4 regions of the Gynuella sp. genome follow, and region 1 is predicted to be linked to each of the others. Evidence: predicted binding sites of a transcription regulator. Region 1 holds the regulator's gene; each other region holds the start of a gene.
What was found. Region 1 encodes FNR, which switches genes on or off when oxygen is low (the NO sensors DNR and NnrR bind a similar motif). Its sites were predicted from a motif close to TTGATNTANATCAA; they were not measured.
Positions count from the first base shown of each region.

Region 2: ACQY6I_RS17445 (multiheme c-type cytochrome) is a predicted target of FNR. The motif match lies at 3,041-3,054, and genes of this name have one in related genera.
Region 3: ACQY6I_RS23180 (bacteriohemerythrin) is a predicted target of FNR. The motif match lies at 2,415-2,428, and genes of this name have one in related genera.
Region 4: ACQY6I_RS06225 (cytochrome ubiquinol oxidase subunit I) is a predicted target of FNR. The motif match lies at 2,977-2,990, and genes of this name have one in related genera.

Region 1 is NZ_JBNKSF010000007.1:283,602-289,013, forward strand. It holds gene ACQY6I_RS02355 (bifunctional acetate--CoA ligase family protein/GNAT family N-acetyltransferase) at 1-352, shown strand, start outside; gene nudC (NAD(+) diphosphatase) at 333-1,166, shown strand; gene ccoM (cytochrome c oxidase subunit CcoM) at 1,205-1,324, opposite strand; gene fnr (fumarate/nitrate reduction transcriptional regulator Fnr) at 1,396-2,148, opposite strand; gene ttcA (tRNA 2-thiocytidine(32) synthetase TtcA) at 2,263-3,150, opposite strand; gene ACQY6I_RS02380 (hypothetical protein) at 3,222-3,716, opposite strand; gene ACQY6I_RS02385 (gamma-glutamylcyclotransferase family protein) at 3,997-4,581, opposite strand; gene ACQY6I_RS02390 (sulfite exporter TauE/SafE family protein) at 4,578-5,228, opposite strand; gene ccoS (cbb3-type cytochrome oxidase assembly protein CcoS) at 5,221-5,403, opposite strand; gene ACQY6I_RS02400 (heavy metal translocating P-type ATPase) at 5,405-5,412, opposite strand, start outside.
Region 2 is NZ_JBNKSF010000041.1:47,635-53,046, reverse strand. It holds gene ACQY6I_RS17455 (flavodoxin) at 1-540, opposite strand, end outside; gene ACQY6I_RS17450 (NapC/NirT family cytochrome c) at 804-1,382, opposite strand; gene ACQY6I_RS17445 (multiheme c-type cytochrome) at 1,436-2,881, opposite strand; gene ACQY6I_RS17440 (RnfH family protein) at 3,355-3,618, opposite strand; gene ACQY6I_RS17435 (electron transport complex subunit E) at 3,618-4,301, opposite strand; gene rsxG (electron transport complex subunit RsxG) at 4,302-4,964, opposite strand; gene ACQY6I_RS17425 (RnfABCDGE type electron transport complex subunit D) at 4,969-5,412, opposite strand, start outside.
Region 3 is NZ_JBNKSF010000061.1:32,266-37,677, forward strand. It holds gene ACQY6I_RS23170 (carbohydrate ABC transporter permease) at 1-372, shown strand, start outside; gene ACQY6I_RS23175 (GH1 family beta-glucosidase) at 386-1,729, shown strand; gene ACQY6I_RS23180 (bacteriohemerythrin) at 1,816-2,316, opposite strand; gene ACQY6I_RS23185 (FKBP-type peptidyl-prolyl cis-trans isomerase) at 2,541-3,155, opposite strand; gene ACQY6I_RS23190 (ATP-binding protein) at 3,227-5,412, opposite strand, start outside.
Region 4 is NZ_JBNKSF010000016.1:52,409-57,820, reverse strand. It holds gene cydX (cytochrome bd-I oxidase subunit CydX) at 26-142, opposite strand; gene cydB (cytochrome d ubiquinol oxidase subunit II) at 164-1,303, opposite strand; gene ACQY6I_RS06225 (cytochrome ubiquinol oxidase subunit I) at 1,300-2,865, opposite strand; gene ACQY6I_RS06220 (methyl-accepting chemotaxis protein) at 3,972-5,412, shown strand, end outside.

The DNA of each region.
Region 1 (5,412 bases):
TGCCATGTGTCAGATTGATTATGGTAGAGAGATGGCATTTGTCGCGGTTGATCAGTACCAGCGCATTTGGGGAGAGGTACGGACCTGGAAGGATGTTAATACCAATGAGATCGAATTTGCCGTAATGGTCGATCCTGAAATGCAGGGGAAAGGGTTTGGTTCGCAATTGATGCAGCGTATGATCCGGTACAGTGAAAATGAAAAAGCGACTGCTATCGTCGCTGAAATCATGAGTGACAACGAGCCCATGCTAAGGCTTGCCCGTCACTGTGGTTTTGAGCAGGTTTGTCAGGACGATGGTGTGTGTATGGTAAAACTGGAACTGAAAAAAGATGCTGTATCAACTGGATGAGACTTATTGGTCAATTGATTTTCAAGAAAAGCACGATTTGTCGGCAGGTAATATTCTTTTGTTTCAGGGGGGGAATCTGATTGTACCCAACTCCGGTGATTGGGTTTTGCAAGCAAAGGATATTCTGAATATTGAGGTTGATAGTGTCGGCTATATTGCCTCCCTGGAGGGGGTTCCCTGGTTTGCAGGTTGGTTGGATGAAAGTTATGAGCTGCCTGAAGGTTGGTGGGTTGTTACCGTTCGTGATGTTGCCCGAGAAAATGAGCAGGTTTTTGCGATGGTTAGCCGGGCTGTTCAGCTGCATACCTGGCGGCAGGACCATCGGTTTTGTGGGCGTTGTGGGCATAGAACACGATATTTTGATCATGAACCAGGGGCCCATTGTGATCATTGCGGGTTGACTGCTTATCCCAGGATATCGCCTTGCGTTATTGTGTTGGTGTATCGGGGGGAAGAAGTGTTACTGGCCAATGGTGTGCGTCACAAAGACTCAGGTATGTATTCAACGCTCGCAGGGTTTGTTGAGGCAGGGGAATCTGCGGAACAGGCTGTATATCGAGAAATTCTCGAAGAAGTCGGTGTGAGAGTGAAAAACATTAGTTATTTAAACAGTCAAACTTGGCCTTTTCCGCATCAACTAATGCTTGGCTATGAGGCTGAATACGAATCAGGAGATATCCGGATTCAGGAACATGAAATTCTGGATGCCCGCTGGTTCCATATCGAAGACCTGCCAAAATATGCACCTAACCTGAGTATTGCAGGCTGGATGATCGAAAGGCATCGGGAAAAGGTTCGTATGGCGAAGAAATAAAGGCGTTATGAGTATTAAACAGATAACGCCTCTGCTGCTTAGTGCTTGTCTTTTTTCTTATGAGCATCGCGATACATGAAATAGAAAATACCTCCGGTAATAAGTACCACGAGGCCAACGGTTCCTATTCCTGCGAAGATAATCTGATCGATATACATAATTACACTCTCCATACATATGCATGTAGGACGAGTGTAATTAAAAAATCAACACCAAAAGTTGATACGGATCAGCCCAAGCTGGAGACAATAATATCCAGCTCGCAACGTTCGGTTTCGCTCAATGCGGCAAGATCCCATAATGCTCTCTGATCCAATAAGGAGATTTCCTTGGCGTTACCCGTAATCTCGATCAGATCCTGCTTTTGAAAGCGTGTAAATACTCGGCTTACTGTCTCAACTGCTAAGCCAAGATAGTTTGCCATATCAGCCCGGGACATAGATAAACGGAAGGTTTTGTCAGAAAAACCGCGACGTTTGAATCTGGATGCCAAGTTTAACAAAAAAGAGGCGATACGTTCTTCTGCGCTTTTCTTTGATAACAACAACATCATTTGCTGGTCATCACGAATTTCCTTGCCCATCGTCCGCAATAACTGGCGTCTAAGTGCGGGTAATTCTGCACTCAGATCATCCAGACTCTCAAATGGAATTTCGCAGACGTTAGTGGTTTCAAGTGCCTTCGCTGAACACGTGTACAGTTGTGTATCAAAATTACTTAACCCAACCAGTTCGCTGGCCAAATGAAATCCTGTAATTTGTTCTTCACCATCATTTGTTAGCGTATAGGTTTTAAGAGTCCCCGTACGTACAGCATATACCGATGTAAACGGCTCGCCCTGCCTGAACAGATGATCACCTTTTTGGATGGGACGACCACGACGGATAATTTTTTCCAGTTTGTCGAGGTCGTTGTCCTGTAAGCCAATAGGTAGACAGAGGGGATGCAGGCTACAGGTATCGCAGTGGGCAGTACTAACCATAGAAAATTTTCCTGACAATATTTTTGGTCACATTATGGAACTTGATTCAGATCATGCAAGTATATTGACTAATATCATGACTTTTTTTTTGGACATGTACTTTACCTGCATTGATTAGCTTATGGCTCCTGGTTCCCAGCTTTCCACCTGAGTTTGTTTCATTGGGCTTAGAGGCCCGTCATCGCCAATATTCAGCGAGGCAATGCCATTAATACTCAGAGTATTGAAATCGAACAGGCTGGTATCCGCCAGTTGTGATGGCGCGACATTCTGGATTGCTCTAAAAATAATTTCACTGCGGCCGGGCTGCAGTTTTTCCCAGTCTTTCAACATTTGTTTGATTGACTGACGCTGAAGATTTTCCTGTGAACCACACAAGTTGCATGGAATGATCGGAAATTCCTTAGTCTCAGCATACTGTACAATATCTTCCTCTTGGCAGTAGGCCATAGGGCGAATCAGAATATTACGTCCTGAATCTGCCAGTAATTTAGGAGGCATTGCCTTAAGTTTGCCACCGTAAAACATGTTCAGGAAAAGGGTTTCAATGATGTCATCGCGGTGATGACCCAGAGCGATTTTATTTGCCTGAATCTGTTCCGCAAAAGCATACAGAGTTCCGCGCCTGAGACGGGAACACATTCCACAGGTGGTTTTTCCTTCCGGCACCATATCCTGAACAATGCTATAAGTATCCCGTTCCAGAATATGATAAGGCACATTGATAGATTGCAGATATTCGGGCAGCACATGCTCAGGAAAGCCAGGCTGTTTTTGGTCAAGATTAACAGCCACCAGATCGAAATGTACCGGTGCACTTTTCTGTAGCCCCAGAAGAATGTCCAGCATCGTGTAGGAATCCTTGCCTCCCGACAAACATACCATTACCTTGTCGCCATCTTCGATCATATTGTAGTCAGCAATTGCTTTTCCGACTTCCCGGCGCAGGCGCTTTTGTAGTTTGTTAAATTCTGTTTTGTCTTTTTTACTGAGTGTTTGCATGGTTTGAGGCAGGATTGGAATATGGATAAAAAACGAACGCGCGTTCTACCATTTTCCTTAGTGCTTGTAAATCAAGCAGCTATAGAGTCTTGTTTTAACCAAGCCTGTAAAAAATGAACAAACTTGACTTTGTCATGAAACTCCCTGCTAGGATGAAAATTTTTACACCAGTATTCGGCTATTCTTATGACATCCGTTTTAGCGGGTACAGGGATCCCTGAACTTTCATACATAAACCAAGCAATTGCAGTGGAATAAGCCAGATTGGTGGATAGTTCAAGATGAGGTTGTTCGAGAAAGCTTCTCTGACCAGCTAAACCTCTGACTTTACTCGCCAGGTCTGGTGTCTGCGCCAGATAATTGTCCCAAATGTTGTTATGTTCCTGCTCAGTGATATTAAAAAGACCATAACCCTGGTCAGAACTACATCCTAAATGATATCCAAGATCTGATTCTGTGGCGGCCGTGGCAATCAGTAGAGCTTCGTGCGCTTCATTCCAGACCCCGAAATATTCCAGTGTCGGTTTAATAACGCAGTTTTTTAATTCGCTTGCACAGATACCCATATATTTCACCAAAAAATGAAGTAAATGGTCTTTGCTTCAATATTGACTATATCGGTTCGCAGATACTGAAACTAAAGACTATTTACATAATCCGTCAACAAAAGTACTTATAAATTACGCTAGCAAAATCTATGAAAGGTATTAGATCTTTTGGTTGGTTTTCACTTAATTATTAGCATATTTAGTCACTAAAAATGCGCACATGCTGTTTGTTGCAGGCGCAATTGATGACTTTGATGGTTATTGAAAACAGAGTTGGCTCCAGTTCTGCAAAAAAGTGTCAGATATTTTTACGCTGCAGAATACAGTCGGGTAGGTGCTGCATCAGAAATGTGTCGTGTAGGTGATAATGAGTGTCACTTTCTATCGCTCTTGGGTAGCGAGGGGCAGACCTGTCATTGATAAGGTTACCCCAGTGACTGGTTGTTTTAATAAACTCTATTGCAAATGCTTCGTCCCAGGAAAAGCAGCCTTTAAGAATGACATCCAGATAACTTTGGGTTATCGGATATTCTGATGATGGTGATCTGGTTTGGTGGCCAACATAGGTCCAGACGATTGCATCATCAGGAAGCTGATGTTTGGTAATAATATGGCTTGTTTTCAGTGTAATACGCCCATAACCCTGTTCCCGCTCATCAAATTTGGCCAGGTTTTTTGTATCTACTGGAAATATCACACCATTGCATTCAGAAAACTCATCCTGAACTGCTCCCACTGCTATATGCATTGTCTGTGGTACAGATACGTACCAGCCGCGTTTAATTCCTTTAACAGTAGCTGGGATCGCATCGCCGGTGATGCCAGTACGTGAGCGGCTGTCTGCACAGATCAGACTGCCGTAACCAAAAATGTAATTGTTCATGAAGCTACAACCTCTATTGCCGAATACGCGGTCCATATCGCCAGGGAAAAAACCAATATTGCACTGAAAATACGAGTGAGCCGATGGGAGATCAGTTGGATCATGGATTGGCTGAAAATCGTCAGTCCGGTCATGGCTGGGAATGTGCCTAGTCCGAATGCCAGCATGGTTAGTGCTCCGTAGAAAGGGTTTGCCGACAAGCTGGCGAGACCCAGAGCAGAATAGATCATTCCACAGGGTAACCAACCCCAGGTGACACCTGCTGCGAAGGCCATTGCCATCGAATTAGGACGCTTGATTCTGATCGCCAAAGGCTGGATAAATGACCACAATACTTTACCCACACGTTCCAGGCCGGCCAGAGCATTCCAAATTCCAGACAGATATAACGCCATGCCCAGCAGCAGTAATGCTGCTAGTAATCGTAAGTACAAAATAGAAGACTGCGGGATGAAACTGGCAAACAGAGCAAAGATTAATCCTATCAGCATGTAACTACTGACGCGGCCTAGCTGATAGAGCAAACTGTATCCCAGGTGACCAGGCGCATTAAGCCCCAAAGCGGTAGCAATACCTCCACACATAGCCACGCAGTGGCCTGCCCCGAGAAGACCTAATAAGAAGGCGGGTAGTAACTGTTCAATCATGTTTATCTGAATCTTTCTTCTTCGGCATTTTGTCCAAATCGTCATCATAAAGAATTTTATGGGCCGGACTGTCGAGATCATCATACTGTCCTTTTCTGACTGCCCAGACCAAACCTGCCAGAGCGGTGCCTAACAACAGAAGAGACAGTGGTATCAGTAAGTAGAGAATCTGCATGTTATATCT
Region 2 (5,412 bases), on a different contig from region 1:
CAGGTTCAGATCAAAATCCGCTGCGATACTTTTTAACCAGCGATTCAGACGTTCTTCAGTGAGGTTGCTCTGATTATCAAGATCCAGTGCCAGACCGACAAACTGATTGTCGACAACAGCTTCTGAGTGATCAAACTCATAACCTTCGGTCGGCCAGGCACCGACGACTTTTGCTCCCTGGTCGGTTACGACATCATAAATCTCTTTCATGGCATCGACGTATTCCTTCGGATAACCCACCTGATCGCCAAGACCAAAAATCGCAACAGTTTTGCCGCTGAAATCCTGATCTTCCAGCTGCGGTAAAAATTCTTCCCAGCTTTCGTTTTCACATTCTGCGGATAACCCGGGTAATTCACCTTCGCCCAGTGTCGGTGTACCAAAGATCAGATAATCATAAGCCATGACTTCTTCAACGCTGCAACGGTTAACATTCACCGGCTTGTCCATTGTGTCATCGTCGAACAGTTTTTTAATCATCTTGGCAACTTTGCGGGTTTTGCCGGTATCTGTACCAAAAAATATACCAATGCGAGCCATGCTATGTTCCTCCAATGGCTGTTTCATGTAGGTGCAGCAGAGGTTTTGCACACTGTGTGCCAGTGATCTGTTTAGATGCAGGATGCTAACTGATTGAAAAATAAAGAATATTTGGATGAGCTGTAAATTGTGGTGAGTAAAATGTCTCGAATGCGACAATCCGGATAGGGTAAAGAAAAAGCCGCTGTGTCGGTTTTACAACAAAAGTGCTGTGTAAAATGCCCCGTTCGAATCAGCGGCTGTCATTGGGTGACGTCATCTCATTAATAAATTGCGGGTTTTTTATGGGCAACACCTAGATGACAGTCCACGCAAGTTTCGTTGTTTTCCAGCCACGCTGCCGGATCATGATGATTTCTGGCCCGTATGCTTTGCATATCGGTGTTCCATTGTTCCGGGTTGTGGCAGTTTTTACATTCATTGGAATCCCGGTTTTTCATTGTGTTGTAAACCACTTCTGCCTGATGTACTCGTAACTGCTCAAAATTCTCCAGCGTTACCGTGCCTTTTAATTGATGATAAATGTCCTTGGTTGCGCGGATTTTAACCAGCATTTTGGGAAAGAATTCTTTGGGGACATGGCAGTCGGCGCATTGGGCCTGAACACCGGTTTCATTATTAAAGTGGATGGACTGTTGATATTCTTCAACGATGGTATCCATGCCGATATGACAGCTGTAGCAAAAGGCATTGGCATTGGTTGCGTTAATCGCTCCATGAAAAGTGCTCAGCATAACAGCTCCCACCGCCATGGCTGCGAAACCACCAACCGGAATACCCAGTAACCATTTTCTTCGTGAAGGAATCCAAAGTCGCCGCCAGAATGATTGTGTCTGGTTCATAAACACCTCGTGATGCCCCCGCCGGCAAACAGCGGGGGACGGTCGGTCATGTATTAATCTTCGTTGGCATAACGTTGTTTGAATTCCGCCTGAGCTTTCTGGCGAGCCTCTGTTACCTCTGCGGGTTCATTACCGGTAAACCAGAGATGTTCCGGGCTTTCCAAAATTTCAGCCAGTACTTTGCGGGCTGTTTCTGCGGCTTCGTGTTTTCCTGCTTTTTCGGCCTTTTCAATGTATTCGTTGTATTCCGGAATCAGTTCCATATAAAACCGTTCTGCGACTTCGTAGAGGCCATGCCATTGGGTGTAGTCCGGTGCCATCATCGCTGCACCATGACGCGCGCGGCGACCCTCGTGATGCCACAGATAAAACCATGTCCATTCGATTTTTTCGTCGAAGGCAACATCGGTCATCAACCCCTGTTCCTGTAGCGTTGCCATCATACGTTTGCCTGGAATAGCGAATTTGGTGTTATACAATTCGACCAGACTGTCAAACTGAGTGTAGAAAGAATCGATCATGGAGCTGGTATGGCAAGCATCACATACGGCACTCATATCACGTCGACGTTCCTGCCAGGTTTTGACGGTTTGGCCCTGCTTGATCGCCTTGGCATCAATTTTCTCCGATACTGCCGGGCGCAGAGTCCAGGAAATCCGGTTACCGACATCATGGGTGACTGGCAGTTCACGAGTGGCCGACATATGGCAGGTGGCACAAGTAGGGGCGGCGTCATAATCTTCACCAACAATCCATTTTGCCGATTCCATATTCATACGGTCGACGTTGGCATAAAAGTTAATGCCGTGTTTGGATTCATCGTAAATTTCTTTTTGTGGATGATCCGGACCCAGGTGACACTTTCCACAGGCTTCCGGACGGCGTGCCTGTATCATGGAAAACTCGTGCCGCTGGTGACAGGCAGTACAGGCACCCACAGAGCCATCCGGATTCAGACGACCTATACCGGTATTGGGCCAGGTGGTTGGGTCAAGGTCACCATTGGGCATGACTTTTACTTCCGATCCATGGCATTGCCAGCACCCGTTGACCGCTGCCGGTGATTTTCCGTTCATGGTGAGCGCTCCTTCTACTACCTCCGCCAGCATGTTATCAAGAGAACCAATTATCCTGCCGGCATTGGCGTGATGACTGGCGGAAAATTCCGCTACCTCTTCGTTATGGCAGGCGGAACAGTCTTTAGGTGAGACGATGACTGAAATAGTATGACCTTCATGACGAATGGCATCCGGTTCATCATTGCTAGCTTGATGACACTCATAACAGCCGACATTAGCACCGAAATGTTTGGAGCGACCCCACTGGGCATAGATACTGGGATCTTCCTGCTTATGACAGGCAACACATTCCTTACTTTGATCGCTCAGATTCTTAAACGGTTTGAGCATGAGTGCTTTTGCATTTGCCTGTCCGGAAATGGTTATTATGAAAACCAATAGGGCGACCCAGGAGAATAATAAATATATTTTTGATTTCATCGGGGCATATTCCTTTTAATGGTATTCCCATCTGAAAACTGGACAGACATTACTCAGTAGACAGCCAGGGTGCATTTTTATTTTGAATTTTATTTTTTAGCTTAGCTGACGATGAATAAATATCTTAATGGACTTCTGGTTCATTCGTAGGTGTCTGCTTTGACCTGAGTCAATAAGCGATGGTGATAAATTTGATTGTTGATTTTGGACTATTAAACGGAATTTATTGCAATACCTATTAATGGTTATTTTGGCAATTTATTCGTATTTCTTTATAGGTATTAAGGGTGTTTGCGACCAATACGCGTGGGATAAAAAAGATCAGACTCGTGAGTCTCTCACTTGTACTCACACATAAAGAATCAACGCCATCAAGCTGACTGATATATACATGAGGGACAGTACAAGTATGGCAAGTCAGCTTGATTGATTGAGATCAGAATCATCAGATCGGACCGAAAGCCCTTGTTACTTTAATCATCATCATCATCATCGTCATCATCCTGAACTTTGATGATCTGACGGTAGATTTCGACCCTGTCGCCATCGTGTAACGGAGTATCCAGCTTTACCAGCTTGCCAAAAATACCGACCCGTTGTTTGTTCAGGTCAATATCCGGAAAGCGCTGCAGAATTCCCGATTGTTCAATTGCCTGCTGCACATTGATATCCTCCGTCACCTGGATGGGAATCCAGGCACTGCGAATCTGCTCATTGTATGCAACGGAAACCCTCATCATGCCTCCTGTAATTGAGTTAGAGTATTGTTTGTGGCTGGCTTCATGCGGTGCTGATCAATCAAGCGTTTGATCGACAATAAAAACCCCAGCATGATGAAACCGCCAGGTGGTAGCGCCATCAACAGTGCGCCCTGATAGTTGTCCATGACTGTAGTATCCAGCCAATGCAAATGTTCACCCAAGAGCAACGATGCATTGTGAAACAGTGTGCCGTTGGCGATGAGTTCGCGTACTGCGCCGACCACGACCAGTACCCAGGTAAAGCCGAGTCCCATAGCCAGCGCATCGGCCAGAGATGCTCTGGCAGTCTGCTTGGAGGCGAATGCCTCAACCCGGCCAAGAATGGCACAATTGGTAACGATTAACGGAATAAACAGGCCCAGTACCTTGTATAACTCGTGCATCCAGGCATTAATAAACATTTCCACTACGGTGACCACAGAAGCAATCAAAACAATAAACGCGGGAATGCGAACCTGTGGTGTAATGACACCTTTCAGTAATGAAGATAGCAAACTCGCGGCAATCATCACCGCTATGGTGGCAAGGCCCATGCCGAGCCCGTTAGTGGCCGTGGTGGTGACCGCCAGTAATGGACACAGTGCCAACATCTGTTCGAGAGCGACATTGTTGCGCCATAGGCCATCGCTGAATATCTCTGCATAGGTAGGATTGCTCATTTATGGTTCCTCGCTGGCCGGCAAATCAATACTCATTGTCTGCTCGTTTTGTTGGACAAACAGAAGTGCTTCATAAACAGCCTTCACCACCGCTCTGGGTGTAATGGTTGCACCGGTAAACTGATCAAATTCTCCGCCATCTTTTTTGACATGCCATTGTTGGGCCGAGGTGTTGTTCAGCGAGTGGCCCTCAAACCGGGTGATCCAATCATCTTTGGCCACCTCGATTTTGTCACCCAGTCCAGGCGTTTCTGCATGGCTGATCACTCTGACTCCAAGAAGCTCACCGCCAAGAGTGACACCGATCATCAATTGAATATCACCGCTGTAACCTTTGGCTACTGTTTGAAACGCAATTGCCACCAGATGACTGTTTTGACGGGCCGGATAAATAACCACCGGTTCTGGCAAGTAGCTGGTATCTGTTACCTGAAAGGTTTCCTGATCAGGTTGGTTATCATATAAACCGGTTGGCAATACCTGCTGCAATAACGCTTGACGGTCTTCACTCATCCTCAGGCGAATATCCTCCGTGGTGGAGTGATAGCCCATGTAAATGATAATGCTGATCATACAGCACAGTCCGGCGAGCATGCCGGCCTGGTAGCTGACTTGAGTGCGGTAGCTTGGATCAGCCTGGCCTTTGATCACATCCTGATGCATCGTGTTACCTCTTCTGCCGTGTTGTTAATGGCTGGCCGCTACGTCTGCGGCCATAGATGCGTGGGCGTAAATATTGGTCCAGCAAGGGAGTGAGAGCGTTCATCATCAGTACTGAAAAGGCAACTGCTTCAGGATAGCCACCCCAGGTACGGATCAGAAAAGTCAGCCCGCCGCAGCCGGCAGCAAATATGATCTGCGCGCCTTTTCCAGCGGGGGAGGTGACCGGGTCAGTGGCAATGAAGAAAGCACCCAGCATCAGCCCTCCGGACAGGAGATGAAACGTAGCTGGCGGGTAAAGTGCCGGATTGAGGTGATGGAAAAAAGTTGCCAGCGCAACGACTGTAGTCAGCATAGTGACCGGAATATGCCAGCTGATCACCCGGGCCAGTAATAACCAGATCCCGCCAATCAGCATTAACAATGCCGATGTCTCACCCATGCTGCCACT
Region 3 (5,412 bases), on a different contig from region 1:
ATCTTTTTGATCCGCCAATATGTGGTTGCATCTGTACCGAAGGATCTGCTTGAAGCATCCAAACTGGATGGCGCGAGTGAACTTCGTATCTACTGGAACATTGTTTTACCGCTATTAAGACCCGGGCTGGCAACACTGGCCATCGTCCAGTTTGTATTCCTCTGGAACAACTTCCTGCAGCCACTGGTGGTGTTAAATAGCCCGGATAAAATGGTTATCACGCAAATGCTGCGAAGTGTACAAGGCGTCCCTAATACGCCCTGGGGCGCTGTCATGCTTGGTACAACTATTTCCATTCTACCGTTGATCGCCCTGTATATGCTTGCCAGCCGCCAGATGATCTCTGGTTTGACTAGCGGCGCAGTAAAATAACAAGAGAATCGACATGACCTTTGAATTACCTCATAACAGTCCTTTAACCAAACCTGGATTCATTTACGGTGTTGCTACTGCTGCATTTCAGATAGAAGGAGCCAACACCGCAGACGGTCGCTGCGAGTCCATCTGGGACCGGTTCTGCGCCACGCCCGATAAAGTCCATAACGGTGATGATGGTGCTATTGCCTGTGATCACTATCACCGCCTGGAGCAGGACCTGGATCTGATCCAGTCTTTGGGAATGGATGCTTATCGCTTCTCAGTCGCCTGGCCCCGGATCGAGCCGGCACCAGATCAATGGAACGAAGCAGGGTTTGAGTTTTACGAACGATTAATCGATGGTCTCATCGCCCGTGGTATCAAGCCATATCTGACACTTTACCATTGGGATCTGCCACAGTACCTGGAAGACAAAGGTGGCTGGATCAATCGGGAAACCGCCTACCGCTTTGTTCGCTACGCAGAAAAAATTACCGAACGCTTCGGAAACAAAGTCGTTTCTTACTGCACCTTCAACGAGCCACTTTGTACCGCATTTGTGGGGTATCGCTGGGGAATACATGCGCCTGGATACGCCGATCACAAACTTGGTTACCAGGCTGCCCATCATGTTCTGCTGGCGCATGGACTGGCACTGCCTTATATGCGGAAAAATGCCCCGGAAGCAGAACATGGGATTGTGCTGAACTTTACTCCTGCATATCCACATGAGGATACAGCCGCCGACTTAGAAGCTGTCGAATACTCGGATGATGCCGATGGTTTCTGGTTCCTGCACCCACTGATGACCGCTGAATACCCTTCCAGAGTCGTTCAGCAGGATGCGGTTTTTATGCCCGTAATTTTACCTGGCGACATGGAAATTATTGCCCGTCCAATCGATTTTCTCGGCATTAACTATTATTCCCGCAGAGTGGTTAAAGCAAACGCTCAGGGCTTGCCGGAACAGGTTCATAATGAGCATCCGAAAACGGATATCGGCTGGGAGATTTATCCCGACGGACTGACTCATTTGACCCAGAAAATCACTCGTTGTTATGCCAGACTGCCGCCACTTCTGATTACTGAAAATGGTGCCGCTGACAATACTGAACCCGAAAATGGGGAAATCAACGACACCATGCGTGTCAATTACTATCAGCAACACCTGTTGGCAGTACACAACGCTATTGAAAGTGGTGTGGATATTCGAGGCTACTTTGCCTGGAGTCTGATGGATAATTTTGAATGGGCCTATGGTTATTCGATGCGTTTTGGAATTGTTTATGTGGATTATCAAAACCAACAACGCACACTGAAAAGATCCGGCCAAAGCTGGCAACAATTTTTACAGCACAGAACAACCCGGTAAACTGATATTTTCCGCCTATTAAACGTAATCAATCCGGTATGCTATAGGCATATCGGATGGATTATCGAGAGAACAAATATTACATCCTATTTGAATACGGAATGCCAAAGTCTACCAACAATGGATTTCTTATGATCAGTGGTGGCGACAGCACCCTTACTTAAGAAAAATGGCGCATACAACTGATCTTCATTCATAATGTGCTTGGTCAGCCACATCCGCAAAAAGTGCAGTAGCTCAAATGATATCGAACGGTTACCGTTGTGCAGCTTTTCCTGTAGAGCTTTTACTTCATTGATTAACACTTCATGATGCTGCTTATGTTCATCTGCTTCCGGGTAACCCAGAATCCGCATCAGGCTCTCTTCAACAGCAAAATGAATTTTCGTGTAATCAATCAACTCACCCAGGATATTTTCAGCGACCTCTTTACCCTGATGCTCATACATGGCTGTATGCAATCTGTTTAATATAGACACGAGCAACCGATGTTGATCATCGATTTCCTGAATACCGACAGCAAGCTCATCACTCCACTCAATCAGGGTACTCGGTCGAGACATGGTTTTTAAAACTTCCGCAGTCATAATCGATCCAACCCATTTATCTAAATTATTATTGTTCAGGCACTAGCGATACCTGATTATTAGGTGCACACATTGTGCTGATGGAAAAACAGACAATTGTGACTTAGGTCAAATAATCAGTGATCAATCGATAAATAAGCGTTGTCGGAATCACGACAAGAAGGGACTTAAGAAATAGACAACCGGGCATTCCCGGCTGTCAATAAACAGGTATTTATGCTGACTTAAAGAATTTCCAACAGTTCAACATCAAAAACCAAGGCCTGATATGGAGCAATCGCACCACCAGCTCCCTGTGCACCATAGCCCAATTGATGGGGAATATATAAACGCCACTTGGAACCTGTAGGCATCATTTGCAATGCCTCTGTCCATCCTGCAATCACTCCGCCCACAGGGAAATCAGCCGGCTGACCACGTTGATAGGAACTGTCGAAAACCGAACCGTCAATCAGGGTTCCATGATAATGACAACGTACTTTCGAGCTGGCGGTCGGACGCTCACCGTCACCCGCGCTGAGAATTTCATATTGCAGCCCGCTGGTAGTCACCGTGACTTCTTCGCGCTTGGCATTTTCTGCCAGAAATGCCTCTCCTGCTTCCGCAGCTACTGCGCCTTTTTTGGCTTCTTCCTGTTCAAGACGTTTACGAATGACCCCAAAAGCAACCTGCATGTCTTCATCATTCACATCACTGTCCTGCCCCTGAAAAGCGCTGATCACCCCTTCCACGACCGCATTCACATCAAGACCTTCAAAAGGATTATCTTTCAACTGGGCACCAAACTGACGACCAACACCATAGCTGACTTTAAGTTCATTGGTTGAATATTTAGACATGAGATTTCCAAAACAATTAAAGGGGCCGATGCTAACACAGAGACAGCGGTTTTATTACCTGGGTAATTGTCTCAATTACCTGAGCTGCTCTCGTCCCAGGAAGTTAAAGAAACATTCTGTAACACCGTACCGGGTTGCTGCTCTTCAGCCTGCTGAACCCGATTGACCAGGTGCATGGCTGATCGGGGCTTCTTTGCCAGACTACCACCTTCAGACGTTCTCAAATACCACCGATCATGCAGGCTTATTTTGACCAGTTTGAAAATATCCAGTGCGGTTATCGGATAGGTACCGACTGCATCTGTTTGCTTCGAAGTTCCGGAAAATTCTCCTGCCAGTAAATCAACAAAGGCAATATAAACGGCTGAAGGTTTTCTGGATTTGAGGTGTGCCACAAAAATCTCATCATCCCAGGATGGCGCCAGTAGGACGTCAGCTGGCGGCTCATGCATCAACTCCACATCGGTAAAATCCCGCACCGCAACCGCTATGCCGCAGTCTGACAGGCTCTCTTTCAACGCTTCATTATGCTGATGGATACGCTTGTCGATCCACCATACCAGCGGAATCGGAATATCTTCCCACGCGGGAGCGGAGTGTACCGGAGCCGCCACGAATGGTAACTCGAACCAGAAACGGCTCCCGACTGCCAGTTGACTCTCCACTCCCATAGAACCGTGGGCTTGGGTGCATTGTCTATAGGCCATGGATAGACTGGCACTTGCTGTATCTGACAAACTTCCATCGGCTGACCGGGTAAACAACTGCGGAACGAGTTCCGTGTCGATGCCGATACCGGAATCCGAAACCTCCGTCAGTAAACGAATGTCTTCACCAGAACGCCGGTACGACACATGAATGCGAATATGTCCCTGGTGGGTAAATTTCAGAGCATTGGAAAACAATATCCGTAAAACCTGACGATACAACATGACATCGCCAATCAGCAGATCCGGTAAATCCGGTGGAAAATCCACCAATAGTTTCAACGATCTCTGCTGCGTCATGGATGCTCCAAGCAAGAGCAAACGGGAATAAATTTGATGCAGAGAAAACGGTTTATTGAGCGGAGCCATCTGGCCAGCCTGCAGCGCCGGGCGCTCAAACAATCGCTCTGCCATATCGATCGCCCCTTCGGTCGCAAACACCACACTTTCCAGGTACTGGCGCTGAAAATCATCAACCGCATACGTATAGGACTGCCGGGCAGCACCCAACAGACCAGTCAGAGAAGCTTTGACCTGTTGACTGGCTTGAACAACGTAAGACTCACGCGCGGTCTGCAATTCTCTGGCTTTCTGTAATCGTTCCTGAAAATCTGTCATCTGCTGCTGCAGTCGCTGATGGTCGCGATAGTCAGAAATATCCCGTATCAAACAGATATAACGATCACTGCCCGTATTATCAACACAGGCAATGGTCAAGCTTACATCCATCAGGCTGTTATTCTCATGGCACAGGACAAAATTGCCGGATAAACCATAATGATGGTTTTGCCTGGCGTTGATCAGTTCCTCATAGAGATTGGTCTGTCGGACCCGTAAAGGCTCCGGAAACAAATCAGCAATGTTTTGTTGGCCTGGCACAGAAACACGGAGCCCCAATAAATTTTCAGCTCTGGTATTGGTCTGTTGGATATCCCCTTCCGCATTCAATATCAGCACAACATCCTGGCTACTCTCCAATAACAGCTGAAACTGTTCCTGCTGATGTTGCAGATCTTTCAATAAGGACACATAGGATTCACTTAACATGTCCATTGAGTGTGGAAGTGATGAACCATGACGCCCATTATCACGTTGATACCACTTTATATAATCTAATAATTCTGCAACCGGACGAGCCAGTCTCTGCCAAAATTGAAACCACAGCACCAATCCGATCACCACAACCAGGGCGACAATTCCTGCGCTGTAAATCATGCTCTGATAAAACAGGGAACTGGCAATAAAAGGTCTGGCAGCCAACAACACATAATGATCGGCCAGCGGTGCGTTCAACAAAAAATAATTGGTATTGATTGTGGCCGGTGCCTGGGGTTTATCGAGCAGGTGACGAACAGATTGCGGCAACTCCGACAAATCGGCCACACCTGCGAAACTCCCGGAAGCGGATTCAACCCGATGATCTACGGAAAAATGCAGTACTCCACGAATGTCCGGACTAGCCAGAATATCTTCATCCGAATGACCTGCCTGTACAGCAATCTCAGCCCTGTTCAACTGTTGTTGGCGTTGTTGAGTGTAGGCTCGCTGGC
Region 4 (5,412 bases), on a different contig from region 1:
GGTGTCCCCTTTACACCGGCAATGGCTATCTGTCGCTATCTATGTCGCGGTCCAGGTTTTCGGTGCTCTCAAGCCACATGGCATTAATGATACCGAAGGAGCAGGCCAGCAGGACGCCGAGTATCCAGGTAAAGTACCACATCTTGATTCTCCTAACAGACAGTTAATACAGGGAGTGGCTGTTGGCCACAATGTGTTCTTCTTTCAGGCGACCACGCATGACCCAGAAGCAGTAAGCTGTGTAAGCCAGGACAATCGGCACAAAGATCATGGCCACCCAGAACATGATGTCGAGGGTTTTATGGCTGGATGTTGCATCCCAGATTGTCAGTGAGGCATTCAGCATAGTATTGCTGGGCATCAGGAACGGGAACATGGAGAACCCTGCAGTCAGAATAATACCGGCGATGGTCAGTGAACTGAACACAAACGCCCAACCGGCTTTTCCGGCTTTGGACATCATTGCAGTCATGATGGACGCTACCACTCCGAGTACTGGAGCCGCGATCATCCAAGGATACAGAGTGTAGTTGTGCATCCAGCCCCCACTGACCGCTTCGACGGTTTTATGCAGTGGATTGGAGGCAGCTGCGCCGTTCACCGCAGAGGTGATGGCATAACCGTCCACGCCGAAGGCGACCCAGATGCCGGCCAGAATGAACAGCATGCAGGTGGTCAGAGACAACGCAAACGCCACACCTTCGGCGCGTTTTCGCAGCTCACCGGAGGTTTTCATCTGTAACCAGGTGGCGCCATGGGATAGCAGCATCGCAACACTGACCAGACCGGTGACCAGTGCAAATGGTCTGAGCAGACCGAAGAAGGAACCGCTGTAAGTGGCTTTCAGGTTGGCATCCATGGAGAACGGTACTCCGAGCAACAGGTTGCCAAACGCAACACCAAAGATCAGGGCGGGAACGATACCACCGGCAAACAATGCCCAATCCCAGAACTCGCGCCATTTGCGGTTTGGCAGTTTGCTGCGGTAGTCAAATCCCAGGGGGCGCATCCACAGAGCAGCCAGGGTCAGGCCAAGGGCCAAATAAAACCCGGAAAATGCGGTTGCGTAGATCAGTGGCCAGGCGGCAAAAATAGCGCCGCCGGCGGTGATAAACCAGACCTGATTTCCATCCCAGTGCGGGCCAATGGTATTGATCATGACCCGGCGTTCGTTGTCGCTTCTGCCGACCAGGGTTAACAGTGCACCGACCCCGAGATCGAAACCGTCAGTAATGGAAAAGCCGATAAGCAGAACTCCGACCAGTACCCACCAGATGATGCGCAACATTTCATAATCAATCATGCTTCAACTCCTTTCAGACGGCTGTTATCAGGAATAGGGGTATTGCTGCCAGACTCCGGCCCTTTGCGGGCAAACTTAACCATGACAAACATAGCCACCGCGAACATACAGGAATAGAACAGGCCAACACCCAACAGTGAGATGACGATGTCAGTGATGGTTAGATTGGAGACTGCCGTGTGTATTGGCAAAACCTCTGCAATTGCCCAGGGCTGACGGCCATATTCCGCCACAAACCAGCCGGCTTCACAGGCGATCCAGGGCAGGGGTAGGCTGAACAGAGCCATTTTCAGGAACCATTTGGGCTTGCCGATGTGGTGCCGGGTGCTGTACCAGAACGCCAGTGCGAACACCAGCAGCATAAAGAAACCGGCGGCCACCATGATGCGGAAACTCCAGAATATTGGCCAGATTTTTGGAATGCTGTAGTTGACAGCTTCATCCACTTCAGCCGCGGTTGGGTGATTCATGTCTTTGGCAAAGGGTTCCAGCAGCAGACCGTAACCCAGGTCCTTGACAGTGGCATCAAAGCGCGACTGCTCAGCCGTTGTCAGGCTTTGTTGCTGCATTTTTTGCAGCAGACTGTGGGCTTCGGCGCCATTGATGATTTTTTCCCGGTTGAGGTCTTTCAGATCTTTGATGCCGAGAACCGGTTCATCGATCGAACGGGTGGCGATCAAGCCCATAACATATGGAATCTTGATGGCAAAATCAGTGTGTTCTGTCTCGCTGTTGGGGAGTCCAAACAGGGTAAATGCAGCTGGCGGAGTCTGGGTTTCCCATTCCGCTTCCACGGCAGCCAGTTTGACTTTCTGCACATCACCGAGCTCATAACCACTTTCGTCACCAAGCACGATCACAGACAGTGCTGAGGCAAGGCCGAAACTGGCAGCAATGGCAAAAGAGCGACGGGCAAATGCCACATGCCTGTTGCGCAGCAGGTAATAAGAGGAAATGGCCAGAATAAACATGGCTCCGGTGACATAACCGGCTGAGACGGTATGAACAAATTTTACCTGAGCCACTGGGTTGAAGATCAGATCGGAAAAGCTGGTCATTTCCATCCGCATGGTTTCTGGATTAAATACAGAGCCCTGAGGGTTTTGCATCCAGCCATTGGCAACGAGAATCCATAAGGCGGAAAAGTTGCTCCCCATTGCCACCAGCCAGGTTACCATCAGGTGCTTGACCTTGCTGAGCCGGTCCCAGCCGAAGAAAAACAGACCGACAAAGGTGGATTCCAGGAAGAATGCCATCAGTCCTTCTATTGCCAGAGGAGCTCCGAAAATATCACCAACATAATGGGAGTAGTATGACCAGTTCATGCCGAACTGAAACTCCATGGTAATACCTGTCGCGACACCAATGGCAAAATTGATACCAAACAGCTTTCCCCAGAACTTAGTCATGTCACGGTAAATTTCTTTACCGGTCATCACATAGACAGATTCAATAACTGCCAATAAGAACGTTAATCCGAGGGTTAGCGGTACAAAAATAAAGTGATACATCGCGGTGAATGCAAATTGCAGCCGCGACAGCTCGATGAGAGTTTCGTTCATGGGTGATCCTCTTAATGCTGAGTGTCCCTTGGCGTTGTGCCGGTATCTGCCTTGGTGTGAGCCACCTTTGTTCAGTCTCTCCAAATATAGTGAACTGGTTCATTTCGAACAATGATGTATATCAGTAAAACCTAAAATAAATAAAAAAGATGCGACAAAAAGGTTGCTATATAAGGAAGACTTTGATCTATTAATAGATCTACAGAATAAGCACGTCCTATTGTTATAATTCAGAATTGCTTTCCTTTATTCGGCAAATACGATATTGCCAATGCTTCGACTGGCGCTGCTATGCGTATTCTCACCTTAGTATTTTCAAACCTTCCCTTCACCTTTTGCCAGCAAACCATTTTTTGGGACCTTTACCTGATACCGTCGCATTGAGGTGCAGAGTTCTGGTCATCATCGGTGGATCAATGATCGCTATAAGACGCTGCCGCCATAGGTCGTCAGATTTCCAATGCATCATAAAGTCTGGTCAGGCTGAGATCGCGTGTAAAAGGCACTCTCTGTTTAGGTCGTATAGGGTGAAAGGCAAAAAGGATTACGGCTGTTTTATGGTTAAGTCAGTTGTTCGACAACTGAAAAAATTACATGCCAGGTAGTAGAGTCCCGGTAGTGATGGATAAGTATTTTTTTTGTGTATCTGAAAACCGGTTGTCTTGTTAATTAATTCTGCAGATTTATCTCGTTTTAAGTTTTTTTGACTATAGTTTTAGTGTTGATTTGTCTTTTCTTTAAACAGAATCGACAGCCAAAGGTAATGCAGGTTTTTTTTGGCGGACTGTCGAGTTCGGGTCATCACACAGTTTTGAGGTAAGTATCTGTTTTTACAATAATTTTCAGTATTTTCTGAGAATTGTTGAAAGCTAAGGCGCCTCTGAAAAATAGGCCGTTTTTTCAAAGGTTCCCTAAGAGGTTTATGTCTCGATGGCTTTGATGGTAAGACAAGATGGATCAATGACCAATGGAGTGGTGTCTTACAGCAGTGAAGTGCCAGGTACTCTTAATAAAAAAATTTCAATTAGGGTTGTTTTATGAGCATGTCTGTCAAGGTTCGTTTGGTTTTTTTAGGAATTTTCCCCGTACTATTTCTCTCGGTGGTTATGCTGATAACTTTATACTTGCTGGACGAAAAGACCGTCCGAACACAGGTTCAGAGTGCATCTGAAGGTATGGTTGCGCTTAAGCGTGCCGAGTTAAAGCAATATATTGACCTGGCCTATTCCTCCATTGCTGATATTTATGAATCCGGAGGAAGTCTGGAGGAGGCTGTCCCCAAGCTTCAGCAGCTGAAGTTTGGTCAGAGCGGGTACATGTTTGGTTACAACAGCAAGGGTATACGGATTTTTCTGGGAGCTTCGGACGCTGGTATTGGTGAGAATTTTTGGAATTTGCAGGACAAGAAAGGCAATTATCTGATTCAGGGATTGATAAATGCCGGTAAGGATAAGACTGGTTACAGCAGTTACTGGTTTCCCAAACCGGGAGAGCAGGAACCGTTTGAAAAAGTCGCGTACTCCATCTACCTGCCACGATGGGATCTGGTAATCGGGACTGGATTCTACTTCGATGATATTCAAAGCATTCTGGAGACTCTGAAGCGCCATGCCAAGGAGGCTTCAGACAAAAGTCTGATGGTCAGCCTGATAATTGCATTGATCAGTCTGGCAATTGCGGTTGTTCTGGCCGTTTTCTTTGCGACCCCATTGATTCGGGCCATCCAGCGGATTTCCAAATCACTTGAAGAACTCAGTCAGGGTCATGGTGATCTGACCTATAAGATGGAGGTACTGGACCGCCACGAGATCGGAACGTTGTCGCTACACGTGAATAACTTCATAGATAATCTTGCAAATATTGTGCGGCAGATTCGTGGTGCCTCCCAACGGGTGGATGACTCGGCAGATCGGATTGTCAGTAACTCCACCCAGATCAATGACCTGTTCGACAGCCAGCGCGTTGAGACCGATCAGATTTCCACGGCAGTCACCGAAATGGCAGCGTCAGCAGTAGAGATCTCAGAGAATATTTCAGTGGTGGCTGATGCGATTACCGATGGTGAGAAGGAAGCCCGCGAGGCAACAGAAACTGTGCAGCACTCGTTAGCCGATATCGAAAAGCTGGTGTCAGAGATCAGCAATGCCGCTGGGCGGGTGAATGTCCTCAGTAATGACGTCAACGAGATTGTGTCGGTTCTGGATGTCATCAAAAGCATCGCCGAACAGACTAATTTATTGGCGCTGAATGCCGCGATAGAAGCGGCTCGTGCGGGTGAACAGGGACGTGGGTTTGCGGTGGTGGCTGATGAGGTCAGAAATCTGGCAGGCAAGACACAGAACAGCACCGAGGAAATTGGTCAAATGATCGAGCGTCTGAAACGGGGGGCAACAGAAGCCATCACCGCGATGGAACAATCGGAAAAACGCAGTGGATCCACTCAGTCAACCGCTATCACTGCAGCGGAATCGTTGAAAAAGATCTCCACGTTGGTGACTTCCGTCAATGGTATGGCCCAGCAGATTGCGACTGCTTCGGAAGAGCAAA